Regions from separate parts of the Sphingomonas sp. CFBP 13714 genome, predicted to be linked through region 1. Evidence: riboswitches for the same ligand, from Rfam matches in the RefSeq annotation. Region 1 holds a riboswitch; the other holds the start of a gene.
What was found. A riboswitch is a leader RNA that binds a small molecule or an ion and turns the genes downstream of it on or off. The one in region 1 is predicted to bind thiamine pyrophosphate.
Positions count from the first base shown of each region.

Region 2: another riboswitch for thiamine pyrophosphate. It lies ahead of IFT54_RS03790 (TonB-dependent receptor); the one in region 1 lies ahead of thiC (phosphomethylpyrimidine synthase ThiC).

Region 1 is NZ_JACYVG010000001.1:394,826-407,037, reverse strand. Features, by position in the region: gene IFT54_RS01980 (AsmA family protein) at 1-1,105, shown strand, start outside; gene IFT54_RS01975 (inositol monophosphatase family protein) at 1,309-2,139, opposite strand; gene IFT54_RS01970 (peroxiredoxin) at 2,231-2,761, shown strand; gene IFT54_RS01965 (GGDEF domain-containing protein) at 2,857-3,867, shown strand; gene IFT54_RS20675 (hypothetical protein) at 4,203-4,331, shown strand; gene IFT54_RS01960 (YbhB/YbcL family Raf kinase inhibitor-like protein) at 4,375-5,013, opposite strand; gene IFT54_RS01955 (hypothetical protein) at 5,006-5,554, opposite strand; gene IFT54_RS20670 (hypothetical protein) at 5,723-5,848, shown strand; gene IFT54_RS01950 (alkylphosphonate utilization protein) at 5,874-6,179, shown strand; gene thiC (phosphomethylpyrimidine synthase ThiC) at 6,235-8,157, opposite strand; TPP riboswitch at 8,197-8,304, opposite strand; gene IFT54_RS01940 (MipA/OmpV family protein) at 8,393-9,256, opposite strand; gene IFT54_RS01935 (DUF2141 domain-containing protein) at 9,326-9,775, opposite strand; gene IFT54_RS20985 (sterol desaturase family protein) at 9,681-9,911, opposite strand; gene IFT54_RS01925 (hypothetical protein) at 10,392-11,150, shown strand; gene IFT54_RS01920 (GNAT family N-acetyltransferase) at 11,167-11,760, opposite strand; gene crtY (lycopene beta-cyclase CrtY) at 11,994-12,212, shown strand, end outside.
Region 2 is NZ_JACYVG010000001.1:772,697-784,908, forward strand. Features, by position in the region: gene IFT54_RS03760 (GNVR domain-containing protein) at 1-125, opposite strand, end outside; gene IFT54_RS03765 (ATP-binding protein) at 109-1,422, opposite strand; gene IFT54_RS03770 (glycoside hydrolase family 5 protein) at 1,529-2,611, opposite strand; gene IFT54_RS03775 (SLBB domain-containing protein) at 2,892-3,716, opposite strand; gene IFT54_RS03780 (outer membrane beta-barrel protein) at 3,721-4,965, opposite strand; gene IFT54_RS03785 (FadR/GntR family transcriptional regulator) at 5,173-5,895, opposite strand; TPP riboswitch at 6,060-6,148, shown strand; gene IFT54_RS03790 (TonB-dependent receptor) at 6,219-8,531, shown strand; gene IFT54_RS03795 (phosphotransferase enzyme family protein) at 8,546-9,697, shown strand; gene pnuC (nicotinamide riboside transporter PnuC) at 9,694-10,311, shown strand; gene IFT54_RS03805 (copper resistance protein B) at 10,242-11,420, opposite strand; gene IFT54_RS03810 (copper resistance system multicopper oxidase) at 11,417-12,212, opposite strand, start outside.

The DNA of each region.
Region 1 (12,212 bases):
CGACATCGTCGATGCCGCGCCGTTCATCGGCTACAATCCCGACATCGTCGAAAGCCGCGGCGCGGTGGCGGCCGCCGCTGCGACCGGCGCGGGCGCGCAACGCCTGTTGCCCGATGGGAATTTCCCGGTAGAGACGATGCAGATCTTCGATGCCGACCTGAAATGGACGATCGGCGTGGTCCGGTCGAAGAACATTCCGATCTCGAACGTCGACCTGACGCTCGACCTCGAGCGCGGGCGGCTGGCGCTGTCGCCGCTGACGTTTGCGATGGCGCGCGGCAATGTCGCCTCCGACGCAGTCTTCGACACGCGATCGCGGCCGAGCGCGGTGTCCTACGACATTCGCCTCGCACCGACGCCTATGGGGCGGTTGCTCAAGGGCTATGGGCTTGCCGAGGCGGGGACGACCGGGACGATCAAGGGGCGGATCAAGCTCGACGGGCGCGGCGATTCGATCCATGATTCGCTAGCCTCGTCACGCGGCCGGATCGCGTTCGTGATGCCGTCGGGCGCACTGTCGGTGCGCAACGTCCAGCTCGCCGAGCTCGACATCGGCACGTTCGCGCAGCGCATGTTCCAGGGCAAGCTCGACGAGCCGGTCCAGGTCAATTGCGGCCTGATCGGCTTTACCGTGCGCGGCGGCGTGGCGGCGGCGGACCCGATCCTGATCGACACGAAGAAGAACGTGATCGTCGGGCGCGGCGGGTTCAGCTTCCGCAACGAGGCAGTTGACCTCGCCTTCCGCGCCGATTCGAAGAAGTTCAGCCTGTTTGCGGGCCAGTCGCCGGTCGGGTTCGGCGGCGTGTTCGCGGCACCGAAGATGAGCGTGGTGTCGAAGGACCTGCTCGCCCGCGTCGGCACCGGGCTGGGCCTCGCGCTGGTGGCGACGCCGGTCGCGGGTGTGCTCGCGTTCGTCGATGTCGGCGATGCGAAGGCCACCGCGTGCGGCCCGGTGCTGGCCGGCGCGACCGCCAAGGCGCAGCGGACGACCAAGGGCGAGACGCGCGACGATGTCGGCCGCGGGACGACCGCCAAGGGCGAGGACGGCAAGGCGTCCGAGGCGGAGAAGAAGGGGCAGAAGAAGAAGTTTCTGGGGATCTTCTAAGGGCGGCGGCTTTGGTCGCAGCCGCGCCGCGCACCCCACCTTGCCGGCCCCAACCCTCCCGTCACCCCGGCGAACGCCGGGGCCCATGGTTTCGGCCAGCGCGGTTAGCGACCGTTCCGTGTCCGTGGGTCCCGGCTTTCGCCGGGATGACGGATATCAGGCTGGGTGCGAGGCGTAACGCCCGCCTTCCCACCAAGACGCTCTCAGTGGTCGTGACCGCCATGGTCATGCGCATCACCCGCGATCCGGTGCATCGCCTCGAGCACGTCGTCCAGCCGCGCCGGATCGCCGATCGCGAGCACATGGCCTTCGCTCGCCGCGGTCAGCGGGTCGCCGTTCCAGTCGCACATCATCCCGCCGGCGCCTTCGACGACCGGGACCAGCGCAGCGAAATCGTAGAGCTGGAGACCCGATTCGCAGACGACGTCGAGATGCCCGCTCGCGAGCAGCCCGTAATTATAGCAGTCGCCGCCATAGACCGGCCCCTGGCGCGGATTGCCGCCCGAGATAGCCGCGACGAGCGCTAGGTAATGCGGGACGTCAGCCTCGCCGAACAGATGCGGGCTGGTCGTCGCGATCGTCGATCCCGCAAGCTCGCGGCAGACCCGGGTGCGCACCGGCACGCCGTTCAGAGTTGTCGAACGCCCCGCGACGCCGACCCAGCGTTCGCGCTGGACCGGCTGGTCGATGATCCCGAGCACCGGCCAGCCATCCTCGACCAGCGCGATCAGCGTGCCGAAGATCGCGCGGCCGACGGTGAAGCTGCGCGTGCCGTCGATCGGGTCGAGCACCCATTTGCGGTTGGTGACACCGGTCTTCTCGCCAAATTCCTCGCCGACGATGCCGTCGCCCGAGCGTTCGGCGTCGAGCAGCCGGCGCATCGCCGATTCGGCCTCGCGGTCGGCGCGGGTGACGGGGGACTGGTCGTCCTTGATCTCGACGCCGTGCTCGTGGCGGAAATAGGGTCGGATGACGTGGCCCGCGGCATCCGCGAGGCGGTGCGCGAGGTCGATATCGGCTTGGGTCACTGGCATGTGCCCTGCCTATCGAGCCTGTACGGCGCGGGCAATGGACGGATGCCGCGAGCGGGCGTACGTCATTGCGATCATACCGGAGTATAGCCCCATGCGCCTCGTCCCGACCCTTGCCGCCCTCCTCCTCGCCACCCCCGCAGTCGCGGCGCTCGCGCCCGGCGCCAAGGCGCCCGACTTCACCACGCGCGGCGCGATCGCCGGCAAGGTGTTCACGGTCCACCTCGCCGAACAGCTGAAGAAGGGCCCCGTCGTGCTCTACTTCTTCCCCGCGGCCTATACCGGTGGCTGCAATGCCGAGGCGCATGCCTTTGCCGAGGCGGTCCCCGCGTTCAAGAAGGCCGGCGCGACGGTGATCGGCATGTCGGCGGACAACGTCGAGACGCTGAGCAAATTCTCGGCGGAGAAATGCGCGGGCAAGTTCGCGGTCGCAAGTGCAGGGCCGAAGGTCGTCGCGGGCTATGACGTCGCGCTCGGCAAGCAAGTGATGGGACGCAATGTCACGAAGCGCACCAGTTACGTGATCGGCCGCGACGGCCGGGTCGCCTTTGTTCACGACGACATGAACCCGGCCGAGCATGTTAGTTCGACGCTGGCCGCAGTCGAGACGCTTAACCGCCGATAGGCTTGCAAATCGTCACGCGTTGCTAACCTTTGTCGTTCTATTCCGGGGGCGAAACGGGGGCAAATGACATGCGGGACGCGCAGGGCGCACAACAGGTGAGCACGGAGGACCTGTTCGACCAGATCGGCCGATTCCTCCGTAAGCACCGGTTGCGTCCGGATCCGTCGCATTATGCGTTCGCGCATGCCGTGCTGTCGGCACCCGACGGCCCGCTCGCGGCGCAGGTTGCGCAATTGACCGAGGGCGGCGTCCGGCTGCTGCGCAGGGATATCGAGGCGCTTGGCGGACAGGTCACCGAGCCCTCTGCGGTGGTCGATCACGACGGCCCGTGCGATCCCGCGCAACGCGAAGGGCAGGCGGACCGGCTGGTCGCCGAGACGCAGGAGTATGTCGACGGGTTCGCGACGATCATGCACAGCATCCACGCCGAGACCCGCGGCTTCGGCCATGACCTGGCGGAAAGCGCGGCAGCGATCACGACCTCGCCGGGACTAGCCGAGATCGACGAGATCACGCGGATCACCACCGCGATGATCGGCCGGATCCGTGAGTCGGAGGTGCGGCTGGCCAAGGCGAAGCACGAGACCGACGTCCTGCGCGCCAAGCTGATCGAAGCGCGCGACAGCGCACGACGCGACACGCTGACCGGCCTGCCCAACCGACGCGCGTTCGACGAGGCGTTCGGCGCACGCGACGCGGACAAGGGCCCCTATTGCCTGGCGGTATGCGACGTCGACCGGTTCAAGCGAGTCAACGACGCGTTCGGCCACGGCGTCGGCGACCGGGTGCTGACCGCGATCGGCCAGATGATCGCGGCGGGGTGCGAGGGGCATCTCGTCGTGCGGCACGGCGGCGAGGAGTTTGCGGTGCTGTTGTGCGGCGTCAGCCTGAGCGACGCCGCGCGCCTGCTCGATTCGGTCCGCGCAATCGTCGCCGCCAAACGCTTCCGCAACCGCGAGACCGATTCGCCGCTCGGCCAGATCACCTTCTCTGCAGGCGTAACCGCGATCCACGCGGACGAAGCCGCCGAGAGCGCGTTCGCCCGCGCCGACCGGCTCCTCTACACTGCCAAGGGCGACGGGCGCGACCGGATCTGCGCCGCCTGATCCTCGCGGCGGTCCGCGGCACCGATCCTTGGCGCCGTTCACCGGATAAGTGTGGCGCAAAATCCCAACTGCTGCGTGCCTGCAGCGAAAAACCGCGCTAATTCAGCCGGATACGGAACTGGCACGGGGTGTGCAAAGCAGGGGATATCGGCAGCCGGATGGTCCGGACGCCGCCATCACCGAAGGGAAGCCACCATGTCCTCGATCCATTTCGAATCCGCCAAGCGCATCCTCCTCTCGTTCGCCGGGGCGCTGGTCTTCGCCGGCATCGCGATCAGCGCAGCGACGCCGATCATCCCGATCGCGTGATCTGGCCTGACTGCGGAGACTGCATCATGCTTCGTCATCTCCATCTCGCCCAATCGCGGCCCGATCGGGCGCGGGACCCCGGCCTGCTCGTCTGCATCGTCGCCTTCTCGACCACCGTCCTGCTGATCGCGACCCACGCCGCAGCGTTCGCCTGACCGGCAGCGTGGCGGATCCCTGCCCGCCAGGCGCGGATCGCGGTCAGGCCGGCATGGCCGATGAAGCAGGGCCGACGGGCGCGGCCTCCTCGCGCGAATAGGTCCCGATCAGCAACCCCGCCGCGAGCACATGTCCCGACATCGCCTCGACCAGCGCGGTGCGGCCCGGTGACACGCCTGGATCGCCCAGCGCCGCATCGAGCGCGAAAAGCTGGAAGGCATAACGATGTTCGCCATGCCCGGTCGGCGGATCGGGCGGCAGCCAGCCTTCGCGTAGATAGGAATTGCGCCCGACATCGCCGTCGGGCGTCCCTGCGCCGTCGGCCGTGATCGCGCCCTCGGCCAGTCGCAGCCGATCGGCAGCGATATGCCAGACAATCGCGTGAACCAGCGGTTGCGGCGTCGGCGCATCCGCATCCTCGACGATCAGCGCGAGTGCGGCGGTGCCCGCAGGCGGCGCGCTCCAGAGGAGCGGCGGCGACACCCCGTCACCATCGGCGGTGAACCGGGGCGGCAACCGCCCCTCATGCGCAAAGGCGGGGCTGGTCAGGTCGAGCGTCGCGAACCCCGTGCCGGCCTGCGCGCCCGACCCGAGACCGGACCGGGCGATCACCAACGCGTCGGCACCAGCGCGCAATCCTTTAAGTGCGTGGCCGAGCCAGGCAGGCATGTGTTCAAGCATTGTTACCCTCCGAAGGACAGGCGCCAGGGCGCAGGACCGGTGCGCCATCGGCATACCAGCGGCTCTGATCGCGCATCGTGCCGGCATCGTGATAACAGGCCTGCGCTGTCCCACCCGCCGGATCGATCGCGACCATCCAGTTGTGATCGCCGCAGTTATGCGCCTCGCACCCCCAGGAGGCGATGCGCCTGCCCCGTTGGAAGATCGGCGTCTGCGGCCCCGAACGCCCACGGATCAGCAACCGCAGCCGGGCATCGTCGACCACCGCGAGCAACCCGCCGGCCACCTCGGTGCGATCGAAGAAATCGACGCCATCGACCGCGTCATGCGGATATTTGCCGACATAGGCGGTGAGCGGCGTGGTCTGCGCCTGCCCCGCCACGGGGGTCGGCGTCCGCGTGGCAGGCGGCGTGAAATTCGTAACCGCAGCGGTCTGCTGGGAATCGTCGCCCGCACTGCAGCCTGACAGGGCCATGGCAAGCATTGCCATCCCCGCACGCAGCGACAGGGTAATCGGCGCAGCCCCGGATCCGATATGCATCGCAGCCCCCTCATGCTCTTTTCATCCCAACGCGCCGACTGGGCCGAGGTTGCCCGCGATGCCCGCACTGCCGGGGCGACTCGATGATCCGAATCTACGGGTATGCGCGAGCGCAAGCGTGTATCGTCGCCGTCCCGGGGCGCTCCGCCCCGCCGGAAGGGCAGCATCATGGCCAAGAGCCAGAAGAAATCGAACAAGGAAGTCCGCAAGCCCAAGGCCGAGAAGGAGCCCAAGGCGAACGCGTCGAACCCGACGACCAAGGGCAAGCCCGTCGAGATGACGACGCTCAAGTGATCCGGCACGAAACAGGACGATGACGATGGCGGACGACGATTACGTCTATGACGAGGCCAGCGGCGAATGGGTCGCCGCCGACGCCGCATCCACGACCCGCGCGGCGGACGACGACACGGTCGTGGTCCGCGACTCGGTCGGCAACGTGCTGGCGGACGGCGACCAGGTGACGCTGATCAAGGACCTGACCGTCAAGGGCGCGGGCCAGACGCTCAAGCGCGGCACGCTGATCAAGGCGATCCGCCTGACCGGTGACGCGCAGGAGATCGACTGTCGCTACGAGGGGATCAAGGGTCTGGTGCTGCGCGCGGAGTTCGTGCGCAAGCGGTAACGGGCGTACCCCCTGATCCTCCCCCGCCAGGGGGAGGAGTTCGGGATGTGGCGGATCAGACGTCCGCGGGGAGGTAGATCTCGCTGCCCTTCTCGCGGAACCTCTCGCTCATCTCCGCCATGCCCTTTTCCGCGTCGGCATGCGCGCCCTTGGCGAAGATCGCGCGGTTGGCGTCGGTCTGATCGACATCGGCTGCGAGGAACGTGTCGGCCGGGCCATTCTGTTTCGCGGCGAAGTCGCGCACCTCCTGCGTGATCTTCATCGAACAGAATTTGGGACCGCACATCGAGCAGAAATGCGCGGTCTTGGCGCCTTCTGCGGGGAGCGTCTGGTCGTGATATTGCTCGGCCGTATCGGGGTCGAGGCTCAGGTTGAACTGATCGCGCCAGCGGAATTCGAAGCGCGCGCGGGACAGCGCATCGTCGCGCATCTGCGCGGCAGGGTGACCCTTGGCGAGGTCGGCGGCGTGCGCGGCGAGCTTGTAGGTGACGACGCCGACCTTCACGTCGTCGCGGTCGGGCAAGCCCAGATGCTCCTTGGGCGTCACGTAGCAAAGCATTGCGGTGCCGTACCAGCCGATCTGCGCCGCGCCGATGCCGCTGGTGATATGGTCATAACCCGGCGCGATGTCGGTGGTGAGCGGCCCCAAGGTATAGAAGGGCGCCTCGCCGCAAACCTCGAGCTGCTTTTCCATGTTTTCCTTGATCTTGTGCATCGGCACATGGCCGGGGCCCTCGATCATCACCTGAACGTCGCTCTTCCATGCGCGGTGGGTGAGTTCGCCGAGCGTGTAGAGCTCGCTGAACTGCGCCTCGTCGTTCGCGTCGGCGATGCTGCCGGGGCGCAGCCCGTCGCCGAGCGAATAGGCGATGTCATACGCCTTCATGATCTCGGTGATCTCGTCGAAGCGCTCGTAGAGGAAGCTCTCCTTGTGGTGGCTGAGGCACCATTTCGCCATGATCGAGCCGCCGCGCGAGACGATGCCGGTGACCCGCTTGGCGGTCATCGGGATATAGGCGAGGCGAACGCCGGCGTGGATTGTGAAGTAATCCACGCCCTGCTCCGCCTGTTCGATCAGCGTGTCACGGAAGATTTCCCAGGTCAGATCCTCGGCAATGCCGCCGACCTTTTCGAGCGCCTGGTAGATCGGCACGGTGCCGATCGGCACGGGGCTGTTGCGCAGGATCCATTCGCGCGTGTCGTGGATGTTGCGGCCGGTGCTGAGGTCCATCACCGTGTCGGCGCCCCAGCGGATCGACCAGACGAGCTTGTCGACCTCGGCGGCGACGTTCGACGCAACCGCGGAGTTGCCGATATTGGCGTTGATCTTGACCAGGAAGTTGCGGCCGATCGCCATCGGCTCGGATTCGGGGTGGTTGACGTTGTTGGGGATGATCGCGCGGCCGCGCGCGACCTCGTCGCGGACGAATTCGGGGGTGACGAAGTCGGGGATCGACGCACCGAAGCTCTCGCCGTCGCGCTTATACTCTTTCAGCATCGCGCGGCCGAGATTCTCGCGGGTCGCGACATATTCCATCTCGGGCGTGATGATGCCGCGGCGGGCATAGTGCATCTGGCTGACATTGGCGCCGGCCCTGGCGCGCAACGGGCGCTTGATGCTGCCGGGGAATTGCGGGACGCCGCCCGAGCGGTCGGGGCCGAGCTGGCCATTATCCTCGGGCCGGATCTCACGCGCGTCGTAACTTTCGACGTCGCCCCGCGCCTCGATCCACTGGCGGCGAAGTTGCGGCAGGCCGGCGTTGATGTCGATCGTGGCGCGCGGGTCGGTGTACGGACCGCTGGTGTCGTAGACGCGCAAGGGCGGCTCGGAACAGCTCGGGTCGAGCACGATCTCGCGCATCGCGACGCGGACGTCGGGGCTGGAGGGCACCGCGACATGGATCTTGCGCGAGCCGCGGATCGGGCCGGTGGTAACGCCGATGTCGGCGGTCGGGATGCGGGGATCGTAATCGGCCATGCGCTTGCTCCTAAAGGTCTCGGAGCAAGGCATACGGTTCTGTGGCGACCGCTCCCTCCCTCCGCCGGTATCAACCGGATCAGGTTCAGCGGGTCGAAGGCTCCTGCCTTCCTCTCAAGCGCGGATCGGCGCTCCCCCGGGGTAGGGCGAGCATAGGCGCAACGGACGGGGGCGCAAACGAAAAACCCCGCACGGTCGGGCCGCACGGGGTTTCGGGTCGATCGGCGGGTTGCAATCAGAAGGTGTAGGTCAGGCCCACCGCGCCGAGCCACTGGTCGGCATCGCCGACGTCCGCGACGATCGGGCTGTCCTTGTACTTGCCGAGCATGCGACCGTAGAGCACGCCCGCGCCGACGCCGAACCCACGGCGCAGATCGCCCGACAGGCTCTGCAGCGCGAAGGCGGAGACGTTGACCCGGCGGAAACCGCTGTCGTTGATGTCATAGGTGCGCAGACCGCTGTTGATCGTGCCGATCGGCGTGACCGCCGCATAGGTCCGGCCAAAGCCCTTGCCCGCATAATCCGCCGACAGGCCGAAGGCGACCAGGGTGCGGACCGACAGCGGCGTGGTGTAGTTGACCTGCGGGGTGATCACATAGCTGTCGTGCGTGCCCGACACGTCGTGGATATAGGCGACGCGCGCGGTCAGCGTGTCGTAATCGCTGGTGATGACACCGGTCTTGCCGATGCCGACAAAGCCGCCGACTTCATAGGCCGTGTCGATCTTGCCGAGCGCGCGGACCTGCCGGTTGTCGACCCGGCCCGTGCGATCGGTACGCACCGCGGCGATGACACCGACTTCGTAGTTGATCCCGACCGATCCGGTATTGGGGATCAGGTTCACGTAGAGCTGCGTACCGCGCGTGAAGAAGTCATGCCCGCGGACCGTACCGATCGCGACCGCGCCGGGCGTGAAGCTGTTGCTGTCCGCACCCTCGTAATCAGGAAGCGACGCGACGCCGAGTCCCAGCGTGATGCGGTTGTTGTCGGCGGGATCGGTGATTGGCGGGGTCGGATTGGGATCCGTCTGCGCAAGTGCCGGCGTGGCGAGGGCGACGGCCGCGGTTGCGGCAGTCAGAACGAGTGAGAATGCGCGCAAGGACGGGCTCCGGACAAAAAGGTTCCACCGCGCAACGCTGGGCAACCCCATTCGGTCCGTTGCAATCCGTCAGAAGATGTAACGCATCCTGACCTGTTGCATTTCAGCATCACCGGCGAGCATGAACCGTGCCGCGGAAAAGCGCGGCGGTCCGAAGCGTACCGCCGCGTTGTTCGAGAAACCATAGCCCTCGCGCGGGATACCCGCGATCGTGTCGAGCTTGGAGTTGCTGTTCTCGTCATGGATGATCGCCAGCGCATAGCCGCGCTGCGGCAGACCCGGAAAGCTCGTCGTCCGGACCGCGGCGGGGAGCGTCCGGGTCAGTGCCTTGGCATCGTCGACACAGGCGGGGAAATTATCGGGGTCGGCGGTCAGGCAGATACGGATCAACCCCTTGGCCGAGCGGAGATTGTCGACCTCGACGTCAAGCCGCGTGACCGGGCTCGCCGCCGCCAGAACGGCCCAGACCGCGGCCGCCGCCAGCACGCGCGGCAACCTTGGCATGCGATCTGCCCGCATCGCCGTGCTCCCGGTCGGTGCCGCAGAGCCGATCCCAGAACCGGAAAATGAGCTCATAATTGCACCTGTATCGTTCATGATGTGGCTGATGGTGGCTGGCCGTGATCAGCCATGTCCCCAATGCTCCCCTCCACATGAACCGGGGAAAAACCTCCCGGCCCATCGGATTGGCCCCCTTCATAACGGTCATGACCGTCAGAGCCAAACCGAGCGCACCGCCGGGGTCGGAATCGCGACGACCCGTAGCGGAATTATCACAGCAACGGCAGCGCCTAGATTGGAGCGAACGCCTTTGCAGCACACGCGGTCGGCGGGCGCACCCGGTAAAACGTCAATCGCAGACAAGGAGATGACGAGCGTGATCGTCATGCCGCGCTCACAAGCATCTGCGCGTGCCGGGTGATGGCCGCTTGTACACCGCGCGATCGGGAAGATGACCGCGCGCGCATCCCGCAGAAGGTCGTTGTCGCCGGATCGCGACTTTCATAGCATCCTCCGCACGACATAATCGGGGACCACAATAGTGATTTTACTCGCAATACTGCTGCAATCGGCCCAGCCCGTGCCGACCGCCGCTCCGCGACAATTGCCTCCGCTTCACGGTGGGCCTGCAGAAATGACCTGCCCGGTGGGCGGCGAGACGTTCTCGGCATGGCAGCCCGCGATGTTCAGCACCTATGGCGAGCGCCCCGACGGCAAGCCGTACAGCTATTTGCCCTTTCCGTTTCCGCTTCCTGAATGCCCGAGCAACAAGTTGGTCGTTTTCGACAAGGTCTCGACCCAGGACGCGGAAAACCTCGCGCGGCTGATCGGCACCGCCGATTATAAACGGCTGATCGGCTCGGAGACGACCTATTACCGGGCCTATTGGCTCGCCGGAAAGCTGGGCCGGCCGGAGATTCTGCGTCTCGGACTTTTGCTGTCGGCCATCTGGCAGGTGACGCCCGATCCGAGGTCCCAAATCAGCACCGACGCGCAGAATAGCCAGTTCCAGCGATATCAGACATTGTTCATCCGTGGCGTTCGGGCATTGGGCCCTGCAACGCCCGTCGCGGACCGGCTATGGCTGGAGGCACGGGCCGCGAACGCTGCCCGGCAGATGGGTCGGTTCGACGAGGCAGCGAGGCTGATCGATATGGCCGATCGATCGCTCACGCTCGTTACCGACAAGCGCGGGTGGGATACCTATCTTGCCAAATTGCGCGCCGTCATCGCGCGCAAGGATGCTGGCGTCGAACCGCTCGACATGATCCCGGAGCAAGAGGTCGCCTTCACCTGCCTGCGCCGGCCGCCATCGACCAGCTTCGACAAAGCCACGTGCACGAGCCCGGAGGTCGTCGCACGGATGGCGACGCTCAACGCCAAGCCGAAATAGCCGCCTCGAACCCAGGTCAGGCGCGCCGGTCGAGGATCAGGATCGGCGCGTCACGATAACGACCCTCGATGCGCAGGCGGTAGCCGAGGCGCTCGGCGAGGCGGAGCGAGGGCGCGTTGCGGGGGTCGATGATGCAGGTCGTCGCGGCGATGCGCGGGTCGGCCCAGGCCAGGACCGCCGCCATCGCCTCCGACGCATAACCCTGTCCCTGCGCGTCGCCGGTCAGCGTCCAGCCCATTTCGGGGCCGATCGCACCGGGACCGTCGATCGGCGGCAGGATCGCGCGCCGCGCTTCGATCAGACCCATCTCGCCGATCAGCCGGCCGGTCACAGTCTCGCGCACGATCCAGCTGCCATAGCCGAACACGGTCCACTGCCCGATCGAGCGGAGCAACCGGATCCACACCTCCTCGCGACTACGCGGCGTGCCGCCGATCATCGCATAGACGCGGGCGTCGGCCCACATCGCGGCGCAGTCGTCGAGATCGGCAGGGACATGGCCGCTCAGCGTCAGGCGCGCCGTTGCCAGCGTCGGCGCCTGGGGGTGGCGGGGGTCGGGATCGCCGGCGTGCGGTGCTGGCGAAGCGTCGGTCGGATGTGTGGGGGGCATGGCGGCTCCGGATCTGGCATGGACATAGTGGCGGAGATGGCGGCGGCGCGCCATGCCCGACCTGACGTCCCCCGTCCCTCCGTGTCGGGTGCGCGATGGCAGCGGACGACTGGCGCGCGGCGGATCGCGGCGGTGGCGGAAGAGGCGGCCGGGCCGGCAATGCAGGTTGTCTTCGCGCGCGATTGGGCGGGAAAGGCTGTTTTCGCAGGCGCCGGTTTGCGCTAGTCGGAGCCATGGCATCGACGATCTCCTGCGACGTCGCGATCGTTGGCGCGGGCCTGGCCGGCGGGATGATCGCGCTGGCGCTCAAAGCGAAGCATCCGGCGCTCGACGTGCGACTGGTCGATGCCGCCCCGACGGTCGGCGGCAACCACCTCTGGTCGTTCTTCGACAGCGACGTTGCGGCGGCGGACCGATGGATCGTCGCGCCGCTCGTGGTGCATGGCTGGCAG
Region 2 (12,212 bases), 380 kb from region 1:
GCGACATAGGTCTTGGGCGTGACGGCCGTCCAGAGTGCGACCAGCACGACGATCAGCAGAATGATCGCCAGCTCGATACGCCAGCGCGCCTTGAGCGACGCGATCAGATCAGCGGGTATTAGCAAGGTTGCTCTCCTGCGGTGCGCCAAGCCGGGCCGCCGTGGTGGAAACAGGGGTCGTCATCAACAGCGCGATCAGCATCTGCGGCGCGGTACTGTCACGGAAATACACGCCATCGTGTTCGCCGTCATTGCCCCGTTCGCGGACCAATGCGGGGTCTAGCATCGAAATGGCACGATCATATCGATCGGTATCAAGCAAAACGACGTCCATCGTCGCGGCAGTGCGCGCCAAGGCCTCGAGCGCATCGCGCTGTTCGAGCGTGCAGCCGAGCACGACCTTCGCGAACAGCCGCGCATCGGGTTCGTTCATCTGCGCCCAGTGGCTGAACGCATCGACGAAGCCGGTGCGGGTATGCGCCTTGGTGACGATATCCGCGTCGCTGCTGACAGCGGCGAGCGACGAATGCCCGGCCAGCATGCGCAGGTGATAGGGCGAGCCACAGGCGGCATCGGCGATCATGGCACGCGCATCGGTATCGAAGCGGACGCCGGTATTGGCCTCGCCGCGTGCGATCAGCGCGTCGACGCTGTCGGCGCCGATCCGGCCCAGCGACACGATCCGCATGTGCCGGCGCAGCGACGGGTGGCCAGCGACGACGTCGGACACGGTCCGCGCGATTCCGACCAGCACGAACAGCACGGGCACGAGCGCGTCGGACAGCAGCTTCATCGCCGCAGCGACGTCGCTCTTCACGCTCGCATCCTCGATCCGGTCGAACTCGTCGAAGATCAGGATCGTCGGCGCGGTGACGCGGTCTGCCACCAGATCGACGAACGCCCGCGGGCCGAAATTCTCCGGCATCTGTTCGAGCTTCTGCGCAAAGGCACGCTGTCCGCCGGGCGCGAAGGCTGCGGGCGGGAGCGCGTCGAGATAGAGCCTGATGATGTCGGCGAAGGTCGCATGCGGTTCGCACGCGAAATAGAGCACGACGGCGCCCGATTCATCCGCATGCTCGCCGAGCACGCGCACCAGCGACGTCTTGCCCGAGCCGCGCGCTCCGTGGATCACCGCATGCTGGTGAAAGTCGAGCGTCGCGGCGAGCAGATGGTCGAGCTCGACCGCGCGTCCGAACAGCTCGCCGCGGGTCCGCACCGGGCGTGCGGCATCGAACGTGTCCGCGATCCTGCGCCGGTCGCCGATCAGCCGCGTCGCGGTGCTTGCCGGCGCGGGATCCGCGGGCAGGTCGACGACCGGCGCGGCGGGCGGGGTGTAGCGATGCGTCAGCTCGATCACGGGGGGCTCGGCCCATCCGCGGCCGTCCAGCCAGCGCGTCAGCGATGCAATCCATGACTTCAACATAATTCTTGTATCTGCCTTGCCGATCCGGGGAGCGGGTACGCGACGTTGCTGCAACGCACAATAGGATTGCCGTACGGCTCCACGGGGCCACTATACCCTGTGATCATTAAGATTTGTGCCGTATCAGGATAGACATTTGCGGTTTGTCCCCGGTCTTGTCGGGTTGCACGCTGTACATATACGGCCCCCACAGGGCGCCGCCTGCCCAATAGGTCCAACCGAGCCAGACGTCCGAGCCCGCGTCAAGTGTGCGGAGCACCGCATCGAGCGCGGCGAGGCAGTTCGGGTCGCCGCTTGCGCCGAATTCGCCGAGAAATCCTCGTGCCTTGTTGGCGCGCAGCCAGGCGGTGGCCGAGTCGAATGCCTGTGCGGCGGCCTTTGGCGACACGCATTCCGGATGCGTTCCCGAAGAGTCGGCATCCGGATATTGGTGCATCTCGAACGCCATGTTGTTCGCCGGGTCGACGAGCGTTTTCAGCGCCTCGCCGTTCGAGTCGCTGCCTTTTGTCCAGGAATGGGCACCCGACCAGTTCGTCCCCGGGACAAGTACCAGATTGCGCGCGCCTGTCGCGCGGATCGCCTGTAACGACGCCTCCGCAATCGGTCGCCACGCCGTGGCGGACAGGCCATTGGGTTCGTTCATCATGCCGAACCCGATACGCTTGTCCCCGGCATAATGGCGGGCGAGGCGGGTCCAGAGGTCGGCGAGCATCGCGCCGCGCGGGTCGATCTGGTCGAGCCGTTGGCCGCGGTATTTGGCGTAATTGTGCACGTCGAGGATGATCAGGCCGAACCCGCCGAGCCCAGCGATCGATTCGTCGAGCCGCGCGAGTTCCGCGGCGTCGATCGGGGCATTGGGCTGCGGTTGCAGCCGTTCCCAGAGAACGGGCACGCGGATCGCATTCATGCCCGCAGCGACGAAGGGCGCGGTCTCCTGTGGCTTGGGGTAGAAATAGTCGAAGCCGTAGCGCCCGGGAATGCGCTTGGAGGCAAAGCCGCCCGTCGCGATGTTGACGCCGGTATAGCGCGGATGCGCGGGCTTGCGCGGCCCTGTCGCGGAGGGGGCATCGGCGGCGGGATCGAGCGTGATCGGCAGACCGGTGCGCGCGGGCGCAATCATGACCGCAACGCCAGCCGTCGCGACCAGCGCAGCGCCTCCCAGCGCAATGAACAGGCCGTTATGTCGCATCGGCACGCCCATCACCCAAGCCGGTGACCCGTGCAAGCGTCACTCGACCAACGCCGGGGGAATCGCGACGGCTGGCCCGGATGGCAAGGCGTGCTGGTGCGGGCGGCGACGGACATGGCGGGGCAGTAGGGCATGAAAAAGGGCGCCCCGTTGCCGGAACGCCCTCTTCTCAGGCCGTGACCGCAGACGTCAGGCTGTTGCGAAACGGACCTGGCGACGACGAACGCGCAGGGCATCGCATGAAACGAGACATTCCGACCCCCGGACGCCGATCACTGATTTAGAGCCATTTTTCATTGATGAAGACCGAGTCCTCGGCCTTCAGTTCGCCGTCGAGATCGACCTTTTTCAGCTTCTCGCCGTCGCGGAAGATCGTGACGTTCCGTGTCGATCCGGCGAGCGTCGGACCACCGGCGCGGGCAAGCGCCTGGCGAACCGTCATCCCGGTCTTCAACGGGAAGGATCCGGGCGAATTCACCTGGCCATAGACATAGATGACGGGCGCGACCGGAACGAAGAGCGTGTCCTTCGCCTCGAGCAGCGTCGCCGCGCTCCATTCGCCGCTGAGGTCCGACAGGAGGATACGGTGTTCGACCGGATCGCCGACGCGCTTCAGGATCGCATAGTCCGCGCTGGTCCCACGCGTGCCGCCCGCGCGGGCGAGCGTCATGCCAACGGTCAGCTGCAGATCGAGCGGATAGATGCCGGGGGTTCCGACCTCGCCGAACACGGTCACCGAACTGCTGACGAACTGCGTGACCTCGACATTGACGACGGGCTTGACGAAATAGCCGCCGCTCCGCAGCCGGGCGGCGATGTCCGCGGCCAGTTCACGCGCGGTCTGGTTGCGCACCTGGACCGCGCCGAGGAACGGCAGGGTGATCGTGCCGTCGCTCTTGACGCGCGTCTTGACCACCTGACCCGGACCCTGGCCGAAAATCGTCACCTCGACCTCGTCATCGGGGGCCAGGCGATAGCCGTCGTTGGGTACGGCACCCGCCGGGGCGGGTGTCGGGCGCGCGGTTGGTACCTGCGCCCCGGCGGCCGCAGCGGCCATGAGCAACGGCAGAACAAGCGAATGCGCCATGCGGATCTTCATCATCATCCCCTTAGAAACGGGCCGTGACACCCGCCGATGCGGATGTGGCCGTATAGTCGTAAATCGCATTGTCAGCCGTGCGGCGCTGGTGAGCGACGTTCAGGCTGAGCCGTAGCGACCGGTGAAAATCGAATGCATAGCTTCCGCCGACGACGTTCAGCCTGTCCTTGCCGCGTGGTGGCTGAAGCGTGAGCGCCAGATCCTCGCCGCGCGGGTCGCGTCGCGCGCGCTGGGCGAACAGCGTGGCGGTGCTGCGCGCCGAGAGCAGATAGGACACGTTGAGATTATAGCTGTCGGCGATGATATAGGTCGCGCCAAACGAGCTCTGATTCTGCACCGCACGGCGGCCGGAGCCGACGATCGTGAACCGGGGCACCGGGCGTATCGTCACCTGTGCGTCGAATGAAGGGCCGCTGAAGGACGGCACGGCCGCGCGCTTGGGGTCGGCATGCGTGATGCCGCCGCCAAGTCGGAAGCTGACGCGCGGCGCGACCGAACGTTCGAAGACCAGCTGGACGTCGGTGATCATCGTCGAATCGTCGATCCCGGTCAGATCCTCGATACCCGGGCGCGCGATCTTCGCAACCGAGCCAATGAGCTGCAGCGTACCAAGGCTGGGCCGCCCATAGCCGATCCCAGCGCGCAGCGCGGACTGATTCGTGTCCAGAACCTTGCGGCTGCTGTTGGTGAGCGACACGCGGTTGACGCCCACCGCGGGAAAGAAACCCGCCGCGGCGCGGCAGCTCGCGCCGACGTCATAGACCTGGCGCAGGAAGCTCTCGGTCACCACGGTGTTGGTGTCGCCGAGATCGAACTGCGCGCGTTCGAGCGCCGCGCTGCCGGTCACGCTGCAGGGCGCGCCGACCGGGGTCGTCACGCTCGAGGTAAGGTTGATCCGCTCGCGATCGAGGCCGCTGAACCGGGTGTTGAAATCATAGCCGACCGTGCCGCCGGCGGTGACGCGGGTGCGTCCGAAGATGCGATTCAGGTCGACGGCCAGCGCCGGCGAAACGCGGATATTGTCGCGCGGCCCGCTCCCGCGCGCGTCGTTGAGACGCAGCACGTTGCTGTCATAGACGCTGGTGATCACCGGCACGACACGAAACCGGTCGACATTGCCCGCGACGGGCACGCTGACGGGTGTGTTGACGTTGACCGTCTGTGCCTGCGCACCGCTCACCAAACCGCCGGTCATGGCCGCCGCGAGCGCGACCTTGCCGATCCGTGCAGTTCGCTCGTCTCGAGCCCTTCGCATTGTTTCCCGTCATGTTTTCAATTGCTACCCGCATGATGCGCGGTCGCATTTCGTCCTTCGAGCTATTCCGGCGCTTGTCAAATCTCGACTCGCGGCACCGGGCCCAAGGGCACCGCGTCTCGATAAGTGAAAAGCGCGATCAGGTCGAGTGACGGCGTCGCACGGTGCTGTCCCTTGATCGTACACCAGGTCGCGACGATTCGGGTGTCAGGCCTCGGCGATCAGGCTGAGAACGTCGCCGATCAGGCGTCGCATCGCGTCGCGCGCACCATCGGCATCGCGCGCGGCGATCGCGACGGCGACCGCAGCATGGTCGGCGATGTTCGCGCTGCGCCCCTTGATCCGGTTGGTGAAGCGGATCGAGGTGCGAAGCGCGGTTTCGACCACCGACTGGAACTGTGCGTAGAAGGGGTTGCGCGACGCGCGCAGGACGGCGACGTGGAACGCGATGTCCGCGTCGAGTGGATCGTCATAGCTGCGCTCCGCAGCGGCCATCCGCGCCAGCCCCGCCTCGATCGCGACCATGTCCTGTTCGGTGTGGTACAGCGCCGCGAGCGCCGCCGCTTCGGGCTCGATCCCGATCCGCAACTGGTTGAACTGCTGGAGCAGCTCGACCGAGAATTTGCGGTCGAGCAGCCAGCGCAGCACATCGGTGTCGAACAGGTTCCAGCTGCTCGCTGGCTGGACGATCGTGCCCTGTCGCGGGCGCGCGCTGACCAGTCCCTTGGCGGTCAGCATCTTGACCGCCTCACGGGTCACCGATCGGCTGACGCCATGCGCCACCGCGATCTCCGCCTCGGTCGGGAAGGGACGATCCGCATATTGGCCGGTCACGATGGCCTTGCCGAGCAGGTCGAGCATGCCATGCGTAAGGTTCCGTCCCAGATCCCGATTCTCCAGGGCAACGACGTCGGTCAGCACACGCTCCATAAAGCCTGTGTGGCGCAAACCGGTCCGGCTGTCACCCACTGCAAGCGTCTGGGCGGGGTGGATTGTCATATAATTCTGTCGCGCGTGTGCCGGGAAGACGCTGCGGACGAGCAAACGGGCAATAACGCTATCGCCGGAGGACCGAACCGCCTAGACGGCGCGCTCCCCGGGGGGCCGCTGACGCGCGGCTGAGAGGTGGGCTGCAGCCCATGACCCGCTGAACCTGATCCGGTTGATACCGGCGTAGGGAGGGCTGGCGGCGCGTCCGTCGTCCCTCCGTGTGGAGTGGACGCAAGACCGTGATGATCCTTCGATTTGACCTGATGACGGGCCGGCCGCCCCGTGTTGCATGCAGTGCGCTGGCAGTCGCACTTGCTGCTGTGGTGGCCTTCGCCCCCGCCGGCGCGCAGACGCAGGCGGATGCGCGAAACGGCGCCGACCCGGTCGATATCCGCGTCGTCGGTCTTCTCGATCCCGAGGGGCTGCTCCCCGACCAGACGGTGCCCAAATCCGAAAGCGCGATCGCCGCTGCGTTCATCACCAAGCAGGCGCCGACGCTCAACGCGTTCCAGCTGGTCAACCTGCTGCCCGGCGCGACCGTCGCGTCGAGCGATCCCTACGGTCTGTCGACCAGTTCGAGCCTGACGTTGCGCGGGCTGGGGCAGGACGAGATCGGTGTGACCATGGAAGGCGCGCCGCAGAACGACATCGGCTATTATTACGCCTATCCCTCGCAGTTCGCCGATACCGAAAATCTCCAGCGGATCGCGCTGGCGCAGGGCGCGGTCGATATCGCGTCGCCGACACTGGGCGGTGCGGGCGGCTCGCTGTCGCTCTGGCTCGACGATCCGAGTGCGGCGCCGCGCGGGCTCGTCGACCTGTCGATCGGATCCTATGCGGCGCGGCGCGGCTTCGTCCGGCTCGATACCGGGCGGATCGGCCAGACGGGGTTGCGAGCCTTCGTCTCCTATTCGAACACGCGCGCGAACAACTGGCGCGGTGCCGGCTATGACACGCGCCAGCATGTCGATGCCAAGCTGCTCGGCGAATGGGGGAACGGCAACCGCGCGAGCCTGGCGCTGTCGTTCAACGACGCGAACTCGTCGACCTATCGCAGCCCGACGCTCGCCGAATGGCGCGCGCAGGGACGCGATTTCAACTTCGATGCGCGGTACAGCGCGGGCAACACCAATTACTGGCGGCTCTACCGCGCGCCGTTCCGCAACCTCTATGCGTCGGCGCCGGTGCATCTGGCGCTGGGCGCGGGGGTGACGCTCGACAGCATCAGCTATCTGCAGTTCGGCTACGGCAATTCGCCCTATGGGACGCAGCTTGCCACGACCGGCAATTTCCTCGGCATCGAGCCGCTCGCCGATCCGATCGCGCTGCCGGGTGCGGTCAACGGGGTCGCGACGGCGCTGGGCAATTATACCGGCGACCAGCGCCGCGCCGGGACGGTCAACACGCTGACGATCGAGCGCGGCATCCACCGGCTGACCGCGGGGCTGTGGTTCGATCACGGCACCGACCGCGTCGTCCAGTCCTACACCGCGGTCGGCGCCGACGGCGAACCGGCCGATCGCTGGGGCTATCGCGCAAAGGCGATCCGGACCGCGGACGGCCGGCTGCTCGCCTATGAGAACCAGCGGACCGTGACGGTGACCAAGGCGGCGTTCCTGGCCGACCATATCACGCTGACCCCGCGTCTTGCGGTCGATATCGGGTTCAAGGGCGTCAATGTGCTGCGCAGCGGGCGCAACTACCTGCCCGGCCCGCAGGACCGCGTTCGCCTCGACAGCTTCGCCGCACTGCCGCGGGCGGCGGTGCATTACGAGATCGACGACCGGCAGCAGCTGTTCGCCAACATCACCACCAACTTCCGCACGCCGAACGAATTCACGCTCTACGACAGCTATGCGGGCGGTGCGCTCGTCAGCGCGGGGACGACCGCGCTGAAGAACGAATATGCGGTCTCGCAGGAGCTGGGCTATCGCTATATCGGCCCCGCGCTGTCCGCATCGGTGACGGGGTTCCATTATGATTTCCGGAACCGCCAGCTGGCGACGGTCATCAACAATGGTGGCGCGCTGGTCAATTCGACGCTGAATGCCGGGGGGCAGAGCTCCTACGGGATTGATGCCGAGATCGACTATCGCCCGGCGCGCGGCGTCAGCGTCTATGTCTCGGGCGAATATCTGCGCGCGCGGATCAGCGACGACCTGCCGGTCGGCGACGACTATCTGCCGACCCGCGGCCGGCATGCGGTCTCGAGCCCGACCGTCCAGGTCGGTGGCGGCGGGACCTATGACGACGGACGGTTGTTCGGCAGCGTCGCGGTGAAATATGTCGGCCGTCAATATGCGACCTTCGTCAATGACGAGAGCATTAAGGGCTATGCGACGCTCGACCTGTCGGTCGGCGTGCATCTGGCGTCGATGCTCGACGGCAAGCGGACCGACCTGCGGCTGAACGCGATCAACGTGACCGATCCGCGCGTGCTGGCGGGCGTGCAGTCGGTCTCGACCAATGCGCGTGACGTGATCGGGCGCGGCGGGACGCTGATCGCGGGATCTGCGCCGACCTATTATGTCGGGAGTGGTGCGGCCGTCATGGCGACCATCTCGCGCGGCCTGTGACCGGTGCGGGCGCGATGATCGGCGCGGGCTCGCCGGCGGCGCATCTGGTCCACGGGATGGGCACCGACATGGCTGCGCCAAGCTGGCCGGCGATCACCGCCGAGGAAGCCGCGACCGTGGCCGCGCAGTTTCCGGCCGCCGGTCTGCTCGAGCGCGTGCACTGGCATTCGCCGCGGCCCTTCTCCGCGGCGGCGCTGATCGAGACCGGGCAGGGGATGTTCCTGCTCAAGCGGCATCACCGCCGGATGCGGACGCCCGATCAGCTCGGCGCGGAACACCGGTTCATCGCGCACCTGCGCCCGCACATTGCGGTGCCCGAGATCATGAGGCTCGCCGCCAGCGATAGCGGCGCGCTGGCCCGCGGCGACTGGACCTATGAACTGCATCGCAGGGCCGCCGGCGTCGATCTGTATCGCGACCGGCCCTCCTGGACGCCGTTCCTGTCGCTGGCGCAGGCGCGTGCGGCAGGTGTGGCGCTGGCGCAGCTGCACCGCGCGTCGCAGGGGTTCGATGCGCCGGCGCGACCGCCGCAACCGCTGGTCGCCAGCTTCACCATCCTGCCCGATCCCGACCCGATCGCGGCGGCGGAACGCTATGTCGCGGCGCGGCCGGCGCTCGCCGCGTTCCTCGCCCCGCGGTCGTGGCGGCGTGAGCTCGCATCGCTGTTCGGCGCGCTCGGCGACGGGTTGCAGCCACGGCTCGCCGCGCAGCCGCCCTTGTGGACGCATAATGACTGGCATCCCTCCAACCTGCTCTGGGAGGCGGAGGACGTGCGGACCGTCATCGATTTCGGGCTGGCGGACCGGACCTGCGCGCTGCACGACCTGGCGATCGCGCTCGAACGCAGCGGTGTCGCCTGGCTGGCGCTCGGGCAGGGCGCGGATGCCGCGATCGGCCAGCCCGAGGCGGCGTGTGCGCTGCTGGCGGGCTATGCAGCGACGACCGCGTTCGGTGCGGAGGATCGGGCGACGCTCGTCCGGCTGCTGCCGCTGGTGCATCTCGAATTCGCCTTGTCGGAGGTCGCGTATTTCGCAGGGGTGCTCGGCGACATGAGCGCGGCGGCGCTGGCCTGGGACGGCTATCTGATCGGCCATGCGGCGTGGTTCCTGTCCGAACCGGGGCAGGCATTCCTCCGCCGGATCGCCGATGCGGAGCACGGCGCGTGACGATGCTCGAGATCGCCGCGGTCGCCGTCAGTTTCCTCGGCATCTGGCTGACCGCGGTGCGGCGGCTGTGGTGCTGGCCGGTCAATTTGCTGGCCTGTGCGCTGTACTTCAAGCTGTTCCTCGACGTGCGGCTCTATGCGGACATGATGCTGCAGGCGGTGTTCGCCGGCGCGCTGGTCTATGGGTGGCGCAACTGGACGCGTGGGCGGCAGAATGCGGGCGACGTCGCCGTCGTGCCGCTACGGCCGATCCCCGCGCTGGCGGGGCTTTGCACCGGTGCGGGTGCCGCGCTGGTGATCGGGTTCGTCATGAGCCGCTATACCGACGCGGCGCTGCCCTGGATCGATGCGACGCTGAGCAGCTTCAGCCTCGTCGCGCAATATTGGACCGCACGGCGGCACAGTGCGAGTTGGCTGCTGTGGATCGTCGTCGACATCGTCTATGTCGGGATGTTCGTCGTGAAGGGGCTGATGCTGACCGCGGGTCTCTACGCGGCGATGATCCTGCTAGCGCTGCTGGGCTATCGACAGTGGCAGGCGGCGCGTCAGAACCAGGCGCGCACCCCGAGCGCGAGCGAGACGCCGCCGGTCGTATCGCCATCGCTGCGCGCATAACGCGCGGTGGGACCATAGCGCCGCTCCCAGGACAGCCCGACATAGGGCGCGAATTCGCGGCGGATCTCGTAGCGCAGCCGCACGCCAAGCTCCGCCGTCGATAGCCCCGCGCCGATCCGGCTGCCGGGCATGTCCTGCGCGGCGAGGTTCAGCTCGACACGCGGCTGGAGGATCGCGCGCTGGGTGATGCGCTGGTCGTACCAGGCCTCCGCACGCGCCAGCACTTCGCCCTTGTCGGACAGGAACACCGTGCCCTCGACGTCGAACCAATAGGGCGCCAGACCCTCGACCCCAAGCGCGGCATAGGTCCGTTTGGCGCCTGCGCCGAGATCTTGGCGGACGCCGGCCTGCAGGTTCCAGTACGGATCGAGCGCGCGCGAATAGAGCGCCTGCACTTCGGCGGCCTCGACTCGGTCGCCGAAACCGCCTTCGCCTTCGGTCTTGACGACAAGGCGGTGGATGTCGCCGCCGAACCAGCCCGCGCCGTCCCAGCGATAGCCGTCGCGACCGTTGCGCACCTGCAGCTCGGCGAGGTTGAAGAGGATCTGGCTGAAGCGCATGCCGCCATGCTCGTCGCGCATCATCCGGTTGGCCTTCGCCATCGTTGCGGGATCGTAGAAGCGCGCCGCCGCGAGCGTGGTCGGCGGCGCGGGGGGCGGTGCGGTGCCCGCGGGCTGGTCGGTGCCCGCCGGGGCGGCGGGACCGTCAGACGCGGTCGGGGTGCAATGGCCCATCGCGGCGTGTTCGGGCGGGCACGGGTCGGCGGCGGCTGAGATGGCTGGCGGTGGGGCGGTCGCGTCACCGGCGGCGGGTTTGCAATGGCCCATTGCGGCATGCTCGGCCGAACAGGCGGCGGTCGGGGACATGTCCATCGCCGGCATTGCTGATGCAGCGGGCTTCGCAGCGCGCGCACGCGCGGGCGTCGTTTTGCGTACCGCGGGTTTTGCCGGGGCGGTCTTTTTGGGTGCCGGCCTTTTTGGTGCGGGCTTTTTGGGCGCGGGTTTGGCGGGCATCGCCATGCCGGGCATCTTCATTCCGTGCATGTCGTGCATCTGTGCCGCGGCGGGCGTGGCCGTGACGGTCGCGAGGAAGAGAGCGAGCGTCTTCATGCCGCTGCTCCCGCTTCGCTGTCGGGGCGGACGGTGACGACCTGCATCATGCCCGCGTGCATGTGGTAGAGCATGTGGCAATGGAACGCCCAGTCGCCGACCGCATCGGCCGTGAGGTCGAAGGTCGCGGTGCCACCGGGGGCGACGTTGATCGTGTGCTTGCGCGGCGCATGATCGCCGTGCCCGGTCACCAGCTCGAAGAAATGGCCATGCAGATGGATCGGGTGCGCCATCATCGTGTCGTTCACCAAAGTCACGCGGACGCGTTCGCCCTGGCGGAACGGGATCGGCGCCTTTACCTCGTTCAGCTTTACGCCGTCGAACGCCCACATATAGCGTTCCATGTTGCCGGTCAGGTGGATCTGCAGCTGCCGCGACGGCGCGCGCAGGTCGGGATTGCGCTCGAGCGCGACGAGATCGCGGTATACCAGCACCGTGTGGCCGGTGTCGCTAAGGCCCTGCGGCGGCTCGCCGGTGCGATCCATCGGCATCGGCGCGACGGTCTGTACGGTCGGCGTCTTCGGCAGGCCCGGCGCGTTGGCAAAGTCGCGCATGCTGTGGCTCATAGCGGGCATCGGCGCCTCGCCGGCGGGAGACTGCGCGGGCTTGTCCATGCCCGGCATCGTGCCGTGGTCCATCCCCACCATGCCGCCCATCGCGCCATGATCCATCGCGGCCATGTCGCCCATGCCCATGTCCTTCATGGTCGCGAGCGGGCGTCTGCGCAGCGCAGGAACCGCAGCGACCATCCCGATGCGCGGCGTTAGCGTGGCACGCGCCATGCCGGACCGG